Regions from separate parts of the Rossellomorea sp. QJM3NY_18 genome, predicted to be linked through region 4. Evidence: riboswitches for the same ligand, from Rfam matches in the RefSeq annotation. Region 4 holds a riboswitch; each other region holds the start of a gene.

Region 1 (2,199 bases), 410 kb from region 4:
CATTTTTTTCATGCTGAGCCATTCTGAGGCTAAGGGTTTTCATCCCTCGTATTAAGAGCCAACAATCAAATGGTGAGAGCACTGCACCGATTGAATTTTGAATCGTGTAAATTCTTTCAGCTAAGTCCTCTGTGTTTACAACAACCACTCCAGCCAGAACGTCATTATGGCCGCCTAAGTATTTGGTGGCGCTATGGATAACCAGGTCCGCACCCTCTTTGAGCGGTTTTTGGAGGACAGGTGTATAGAAGGTGTTATCGACGACCAAGAGCAGTCCATTCGCCTTTGAAATCCCGGCAACCTCAGAAATACTTGCTTCATTCATTAATGGGTTGGTTGGTGTTTCAAGAAATATAGCCTTCGTCCGCTTCGTAATTTGTACGTTAATAGAGTCAGCATCACTTGTATCTACAAAATGAAATTTGATATTATATTGGGCTTCATACTGTACAAATAAACGGTAGCTTCCTCCGTAAAGATCCTTCGATACAATCAATTCATCCCCACTTGAGAATAAACCCAGGATAGCCTGAATCGCAGCCATTCCCGAACTGAATGCAAATCCTTTATGCCCCTCTTCCAATTGAGCCAATGTTTCTTCAAGGGTCGCCCTGGTTGGATTACCTGTTCTCGTATAATCATAACCGGTTGATTCACCGATCCCTTTATGTTCATATGCTGTCGATAGATGAATGGGAAGGCTTACGGCACCAGTAACAGGATCCTTCCGATTGCCTGCCTGAACAAGCAATGTATCAATATGTTTTTTCAACATTCTTCTCTCCTTTTCTTCCCTAGAAAATGAAAAGGGGAAAAACAAAAAAACCTTCTTATGAAAATAAGAAGGTTTTATACGTTCGTTCTCCCTCTTATCGTCCAAGTTGACATCAACTTGCTGGAATTAGCACCATACCTGTAACTGTGGCTGGTTGCTGAGGTGTCTTCGGGCCAGTCCCTCTACCTCTCTTGATAAGAAACAATATGAATTTTTAAAAAATACTTTCCCATAACTTATACCAAACATAGAAGACTGTCAATGAAAAGTAAGAATTTTAAATTTATTTTTTATTTATTTAAAATCCCATCGGTACGGACGCTTGAATAAATAGTGGTAATTAAATCCAATTAATAATTGATGGAACACTGTTTAAACAAGATTTTCTAATAAGACTTCCTCATCGCTTTATTCAGTTTTTCAAAATTGGGACGACTTGATGTTTAGCTCACTCAAAAAGAGTTTAAACACATAGAAGAATCTTACAAAATTTACAGGAGTGATGAGAGTGAAGGGCGTTACGTTCCAAGGAAAAGAAAAGATGGTCGTGAAAGAAGTAGCGAATCCAGAAATTCAAGTAAATACTGACATCATCGTAAGGATTACTGCAAGCGGAATTTGCGGTTCAGATTTACATTTATACAAGGGAGGAATAAAACCGCAACAAGATTATGTTGTGGGACATGAACCAATGGGTATTGTCGAAGAGGTGGGATCGGAAGTGAAAACCCTTAAAAAAGGGGATCGCGTGGTTATTCCTTTTAATATTGGCTGTGGGAAATGTTTTTTCTGTGAGAACCAAATGGAAAGTCAATGTGATGAGTCCAATCCCCATGGAGAAGTGGGCGGTCTTTTCGGATTCACTGAGATGTTTGGTGGATACCCGGGTGGTCAGGCGGAGTATCTGCGGGTACCGTATGCAGACTTCACATCGTTTAAAGTCCCTGATTCAAGTCAGCTGGAGGATGAAAGTGTTCTCTTCCTTTCCGATGTAATACCCACTGCTTACTGGAGCGTAGAAAACAGTGGTGTAAAAAAAGGCGATACGGTCATTGTATTAGGTAGCGGCCCAATTGGATTGATGGCTCAGAAATTCGCTAAATTGAAAGGCGCCGAAAGAGTCATCGCAGTAGACCAGGTAGATCATAGACTTGCGCATGCTAAACGTACTAACCAAGCAGAAATATTCAACTTTCAAAATCATAGCGATATCGGGTCGCTCCTGCATGAAGAAACTAAAGGTGGAGCTGATGTTGTGATAGACTGTGTGGGAATGGATGGGACCGTTCAGCCAAATGAATCGTTCGGTTCTGACTTTGATAATCAATTTGGGACCATAAGTCCGATCAAGACAGCCTCAGAAGCGGTTCGGAAGTTCGGAACTGTTCAATTGACTGGCGTATATGCAACAGAAGCAAATCGAT
Region 2 (2,199 bases), 2.0 Mb from region 4:
TTTATTTAGCAATTAGGATGTGAACTTATGGCAACCATTAAAGATGTTGCTAAGCTTTCCGGAGTCGCCGTTTCGACAGCTTCTTATGCATTGAACAACAGTAAGAAAGTCAGTGAAGAAACACGACAGAAAGTTTTAGCGGCAGCCAAACAATTGAATTATCAAAAAAACGGGCTTGCTTCCGATTTGAAGCGGACAAGCACGAATACCATCGCCTTGATTCTGAGCGATCTATCAGGACCTTACTATTCCGAACTGATCAAGGGCGTTCAGGATGTGACCTCGACGAATGGGTATGATTTGATCGCCTGCAGTTCCATCGGGGGAGCACAGTCCACCGCCGTGAAATTTTTAAAAGAAAAAAGGGTTGATGGCGTCATCATCCTTGCCCATAATATCGATGACGAGACCATCCTGGAATCGGCAAGGGAAGGCTTTCCGATCGTGGTCCTCGACCGGAGCATCAAAAGCGATTATGTCACCCAGATCGAAGTCGATAATGTTCACGGAGCCTTCGTGGCAACTGAACACTTGATTGAGAGGGGGAGCCGTGACATCGCGTTTATCAGCGGACCTTATAACTCCCATGACAACGAGCTTCGTTTCCAGGGTTTCCGGGAAGCTTTGGACAAACATGGTATCGACTATAAGTCGAAATGGAAAGTATCAGGGGGCTTCACCCGTGAAGGGGGCTATCAGGCGACCAAAATGCTGATCGCTCAACGGGATGTCCCACAGGGTATTTTCTATGCGAATGATGAAATGGCCATCGGCGGCCTGCAGGCACTGAACGAAAAAAATATCTCTGTTCCAGAGGACATTTCCATCATTGGCTTTGACGACATCCAATTATCAGAATACGTGTCCCCGCCACTGACAACCATGAGGCAGCCGAAATATGAAGCGGGTGCGCTTGCCGTTCACCTGATCTTTCAGATGCTCTTGAAGGAAGAGGTCGATTCGTATTACAAGCTGACAACAGAGCTGATAGAGAGGGATTCGGTGAAAACTCGTTGACTTAGTGGAAGAACCTGACCTTTCCTGGATGGGAGAGGTCGTTTTTTTATATAAACAAAAATCTTTCGTTGCCGGGACAACAAAGATAACGCTTACATAAAAAACCACCAAAATCACCTCTTGACTTCCCCTTCGATACCCAGTATTATCCTCTATAAGATAAATTTTTCGAAAATTACATACATTCAATTATCCAGAGTGACCGAGGGATCAGGCCCTATGACGTCCGGCAACCTCCAGAAATGGAACGGTGCTAATTCCTGCAGAATGATTTCATTCTGAGAGATAAGTCGAGATAAACAGGCGATGCTTCTTTCAGTTGAAAGAGGCATTTTTTATTGGAGAAAAAAGGGGTGTGCACATTGATCGAGATTCGGAATCTGGTAAAAACGTACAAAACGAAAAAGCAAACGGTGGTCGGTGTCGACAACGTCTCTGTCACCATTGAAAAGGGGGAGATTTTCGGGATCGTCGGATACAGTGGAGCGGGGAAGAGCTCACTCATCCGCTGCCTGAATCTACTGGAAACCCCGAATTCAGGGGAAATCATCATCGATGGACAGGACTTCACGAAGCTCACATCCAAGCAGCTAAGGCTTGCCCGTCAGAAAACGAGCATGATCTTCCAGCACTTTCACCTCATCAAGTCGAAGACGGTGTTTGATAATCTCGCCTTTGCTTTGAAAGCAGCGCATGTACCGAAAGCGAAAATCAAACCGAGAGTCGTCGAGCTCCTGGAGATGGTCGGTCTTTCAGACAAAGCCGACGCGTACCCTGCTCAGCTCAGCGGGGGACAGAAGCAGAGGGTCGGGATTGCGAGGGCACTTGCCAATAACCCATCGGTATTACTTTGTGATGAAGCGACATCGGCCCTCGATCCGAATACGACCAAATCAATCTTGAGGCTGTTGAAAAAGATCAACAAGGAACTGGGATTGACGATCGTGCTCATCACCCACGAAATGGAAGTGGTGAAGGAAATCTGCGACCGGATGGCCGTGATGCAGGACGGGAAGATCGTGGAGGAAGGTCCCGTTTATGACCTGTTTGCCGAACCGAAACAGCCTTTAACGAAGCAGTTCATCGAAACGATTCTCCAATTCGACCTGCCACAGCATCTGGTGGACTCGAGAAAAGGGAAGCTCATCAAGATTCAGTTCAAAGGATCCATCGCCGAGGAAA
Region 3 (2,199 bases), 2.1 Mb from region 4:
TGGATGGATAATCAGTGACTTCGCATCTCCTACATTGGCAACATGGGACCAGAGAGAAATGTTGTCGACGACTTTACGTCCTGAATCCCTGCCCCCTTTGATTCCAAAGACGACGATGGAACCTGCTCCATTTTTCAAATATTTCTGAGCAAGAGCGTAGGACGGATGCTGCGGCAGACCCGGATAAGAAACCCAGGCGACCCCGTTGTGCTGATCTAAGTGTTCCGCAATCTTCAAGGCATTCTCCGTGTGACGTTCGATGCGGAGATGCAGGGTTTCCAGTCCCTGCAATAGTAGAAATGCGTTTTGTGGACTTAAGCATGCCCCGAGATCCCGAAGCAGCTGCACCCTTAATTTTGTGATGAAAGCGGCCGCTCCTACATCCTGTGCGTAGCGAAGTCCATTATAGCTTCTGTCTTCTTCTGTGAATCCAGGGAACTTCTCATGATTCCAATCAAACTTCCCCCCGTCGATGACGACTCCACCGATGGCCGTACCGTGACCGCCGATCCATTTCGTGGCAGAGTGGATGACGATGTCCGCTCCCCACTCAATCGGCTTGCACACATATGGCGTGGCAAATGTGTTATCGATGATAAGCGGGATATGATGGTCATGAGCCACTTTCGCCACCGACTCGATGTCCAGTACGTGCAGGCTCGGATTTCCGATCGTCTCGGCGAATACCGCTTTTGTTTTCGGGGTAATCGCTTTTCTGAAATTCTCCGGATCAGTCGGATCGACGAAATGAACCTTGATTCCGTATTTCGGAAGAGTCGTGGAGAATAAATTATACGTTCCACCGTACAGATTGGTGGCTGCCACGATCTCATCCCCTGCACCGGCGATATTTAGGATGGATAGGGAGATGGCGGCCATTCCGGATGAAACACCCAGGGCTCCGATTCCACCTTCTAAAAGGGCAAGACGCTTCTCCAGCACATCAACGGTCGGATTCATGATCCGCGTGTAGATGTTTCCCGGTTCTTCAAGGGCGAATAGCTTCGCTGCATGGTCACTGTTGTCGAACACGTATGATGTCGTTTGATAGATAGGTACCGCTCTAGAGCCTGTGGTTGGGTCCGGCTCCTGGCCGCCGTGAAGAAGCAGTGTGTCGAAATCGAATGATTTTGTCATTTGTAATTCCTCCTAGAGTTTTTTGGTTTTGGATTGGTGTGGATAATTGGTTGGGTTCAGCTGCTGAATCCTTGAAGAAACTCAGCTGCTGAATTGCGACTGAAACACCTAAGAAGCCAGAAGAGGATAAAATAAAAAACCCTCTTCCTAAGAAGAGGGTCTAATTGAATAGGGTCCTCCTCTTATCTTTCAGGCAGATCGCCTGCAGGAATTAGCACCTTTTCATGTGACGCCTGACGCGTACATGAAGGTTGCCGGGTTTCATCGGGCCTAGTCCCTCCACCTCTCTGGATAAGAGCATTTAATTGTCAATGTGTAAATTCATGCGTTGAGATGAATTATAAAGGGTAACCGGCCTCAACGTCAAGACCATTTTCAGAATTTTTTATTTTTTAACGGAAGCTTCAATCGCCTCGTTAAATTGAGAAATGATATCTTCCCCATCCTCGATACCTAACGATATGCGCACCACATGGGTGTTGATGCCGAGTTTTTCCTGTGCTTCTTTCGGAAGGGCACGATGAGATGTCCCAAGTGGATAAGAAACCGTTGTTTCCACTCCGGCCAGGGACGGGATGATCTTGATCCATCCAAGGGACTTGAAGAATGTGCTGATATCGCAGCGGGCATCGAGTTCGATGGTGACGATCGCTCCATTTCCTTTATCGGATAGATCTGTTGGATAATAGACCCTCTTCACCTGCTCATTGGTGCGCAGTTCATCTGCAAGTTTTCCCGCGTTCTGAGCCTGGGTCCCCACCCGGAGTGCCAATGTTTTCGCCCCCCGGCATGTGAGCCAGGCTTCAAATGGACTTAAGTTTGAACCGATGTTGACGACCTTCTCCCTTGCTTTATTCACAAGCTCTTCTTTCCCGACTACGACTCCCGCTGTGATATCGCTATGCCCGCCGATATACTTCGTAGCGCTGTGAGCGACCAGATCGACCCCTTCAAGGAAGGGCTGACGCAGAAATGGAGTGGCGAATGTATTGTCGATCATCGTTTTCAGATTGTGCTTTTCGGCAAGGGCTACCATTCTTGAAATATCCTCTACTCGCATAA
Region 4 (2,199 bases):
AGTAGCTCACTCCATATATTGGAGATGCTGCAACAGCCCCGGCAAAGGCAGGATGAGCCATGATTGGCAATGAAATCTCAGGGTCCTCTCTCAATTCCTGCAGAACATCAAGACCGTATGAAAATACATTGAATAAAAGAGCGTCTGCCCCAAGCTCCCTGGCTTTTCTTGCTTTGTCCCGCAATTGCGAGGTTTTCCCTGACAGATTTACGGCATACAAGGTTCTCTTACCCGTTTCCTCAAATACGTCGTGCAGCACTTTTTTTCCTAATCTCACTCTTTCAAAAAAGGGGGTCAAGGAATTATCAAATAATATTTCATCATCTTTTACGACATTGACTCCGCCGAGGGCCTGAGCTCTTAACTGATTTTCAAGGAACGTGAGATCCCTGCCGATCACCCCTTTAAATATGCTCATTAACAACGGTCGACCATGAACACCTGTTAATTCCCTGATGCCCTCTACCCCAAAACGTGGACCGGGAAATGACTTTTTCAAGTCTTCTGAGAACTCCAGATCCAGTAATTTCACTTCACCATCGAGTGAAAGCTTACCGAATACTGTTGTAAGGATAGCCGGGATATCATTGGAAAAATTATGACTCGGATACCCAATCTTCACCTCCCCCCAGGAGCCTTTCTCCTCCCTCTCTTCCACTGAAACGACTTTTCCCTTGTATTTTCTCAATTGTTCCTGCTCCAGTAGCGGCAAGTCCGTCCATGACCCGACCGTGAGTCCCAAAGCAATCCCTTCTGCTTTTTTCTCGAATGAACCACTCTTTCCCTTTAGTTGATATGTTGCAATCACTTCACTCATTCGTATTACCTCCCTATGTAAAAACAATTTTCAACGGTTTGATTTCAGCAAGTTGCAAACAAAAAAAACCTCTTCCAGATAAGAAGAGGTTTATATTCGGCACTCTTTCTTATCTGTCAGCTTTATAGCTGCAAGAATTAGCACCGTGCTTAAATAAGTCGGTTGCCGGGCTTCATCGGGCTGGTCCCTCCGCCTGCTCTTGATAAGAATTTCATTCTATTAATTCAGTTGGATTATTGCACCAATTTCAACATATGTCAATCCCTTTTGTGAAATAATTCTAAACTTTCTATACGGGAAATCGCCTCTTTTATCCGTTCATTTGTAGTTAAAAGACCGACACGCACATACCCTTCTCCGTATTCACCAAAGCCTACACCAGGAGCAACGGCCACTTTGACTTTTTCAAGTAAATAGGTTGAGAACTCAACAGAAGTGAACCCTTCCGGCACCTTAAGCCAGGCAAAAAAGGAACCTTGCGGAGCTTTTACATCCCACCCTATTGCCTGGAGACCCGAGATCAGGAGTTGTCTTCGTTCTTCATATGTTGCAACCAGTTCCGTTACGCAATCCTGAGAACTCAGTATGGCCGTAGTGGCTGCTTCTTGAATCGCTCCGAACAGGCTTACGTAAAGGTGATCCTGGAGGAGGTTGATTGCTTCAATGACACTCTTATTCCCAACGGCAAAGCCGACTCTCCAGCCTGCCATATTATAGGTTTTCGATAATGTATATATCTCAATCCCGACATCCTTTGCACCTTCCGTCTCTAGAAAACTCACAGGCTTCTGTCCATCGAAACCGATCGCCCCATAAGCAAAGTCATGCACCACACAAATATCATGTTTTAACGCAAGTTCCACCGTGTCCTCAAAAAAGGATTTTGTGGCTGTCGCACCTGTTGGATTATTGGGGTAGTTGAGGAACATTAACTTTACCCTTTCCAATTCTTCACGGGAATGCACCCGATAGTCCGGGAGAAACCCATTTTCCTCTTTCAACGGCATCTTGATCATACTTGCTTCTGCCAATGCCACCCCCGATACATAATCCGGATAACCGGGATCAGGGACTAATACTCCGTCGCCGGGGTTCAATAAACATTGAGGGATTTCCACTAAACCCGCTTTTCCTCCGAAGAGAACCGCTACTTCGGTTTCTGGATCTATCTCCACACCGTATTCGCGGAAATAGAAGGCAGCGATTGCCTCTTTAAAGCTCGATAAACCACGAAATGGTGGATATTTGTGATTGGAAGGAGATTGAGCCGCTTCCGTTAATTTTTCCACAATATGTGAAGGCGTCGGCTGATCTGGATTTCCCTGCCCCAAATTAATGACGTCATGCCCCTCATTCACAACAGCATTCACTGTCCCTGCGAG

Evidence for each region. A riboswitch is a leader RNA that binds a small molecule or an ion and turns the genes downstream of it on or off. The one in region 4 is predicted to bind S-adenosylmethionine.
Region 1: it holds a riboswitch for S-adenosylmethionine, as region 4 does, so the genes downstream of both, AC0VXY_RS10175 (methionine biosynthesis PLP-dependent protein) here and AC0VXY_RS08150 (2,3-diketo-5-methylthiopentyl-1-phosphate enolase) in region 4, are expected to answer to the same signal.
Region 2: it holds a riboswitch for S-adenosylmethionine, as region 4 does, so the genes downstream of both, AC0VXY_RS19985 (methionine ABC transporter ATP-binding protein) here and AC0VXY_RS08150 (2,3-diketo-5-methylthiopentyl-1-phosphate enolase) in region 4, are expected to answer to the same signal.
Region 3: it holds a riboswitch for S-adenosylmethionine, as region 4 does, so the genes downstream of both, AC0VXY_RS19630 (O-acetylhomoserine aminocarboxypropyltransferase/cysteine synthase family protein) here and AC0VXY_RS08150 (2,3-diketo-5-methylthiopentyl-1-phosphate enolase) in region 4, are expected to answer to the same signal.

What each region holds. Positions count from the first base shown of each region.
Region 1 is NZ_CM149659.1:1,999,127-2,001,325, reverse strand. It holds gene AC0VXY_RS10175 (methionine biosynthesis PLP-dependent protein) at 1-775, opposite strand, end outside; SAM riboswitch class I at 867-976, opposite strand; gene AC0VXY_RS10170 (zinc-dependent alcohol dehydrogenase) at 1,284-2,199, shown strand, end outside.
Region 2 is NZ_CM149659.1:3,866,241-3,868,439, reverse strand. It holds gene AC0VXY_RS19990 (LacI family DNA-binding transcriptional regulator) at 28-1,017, shown strand; SAM riboswitch class I at 1,204-1,309, shown strand; gene AC0VXY_RS19985 (methionine ABC transporter ATP-binding protein) at 1,380-2,199, shown strand, end outside.
Region 3 is NZ_CM149659.1:3,789,832-3,792,030, forward strand. It holds gene AC0VXY_RS19630 (O-acetylhomoserine aminocarboxypropyltransferase/cysteine synthase family protein) at 1-1,137, opposite strand, end outside; SAM riboswitch class I at 1,317-1,435, opposite strand; gene AC0VXY_RS19635 (trans-sulfuration enzyme family protein) at 1,523-2,199, opposite strand, start outside.
Region 4 is NZ_CM149659.1:1,586,013-1,588,211, reverse strand. It holds gene AC0VXY_RS08150 (2,3-diketo-5-methylthiopentyl-1-phosphate enolase) at 1-817, opposite strand, end outside; SAM riboswitch class I at 924-1,026, opposite strand; gene AC0VXY_RS08145 (aminotransferase class I/II-fold pyridoxal phosphate-dependent enzyme) at 1,075-2,199, opposite strand, start outside.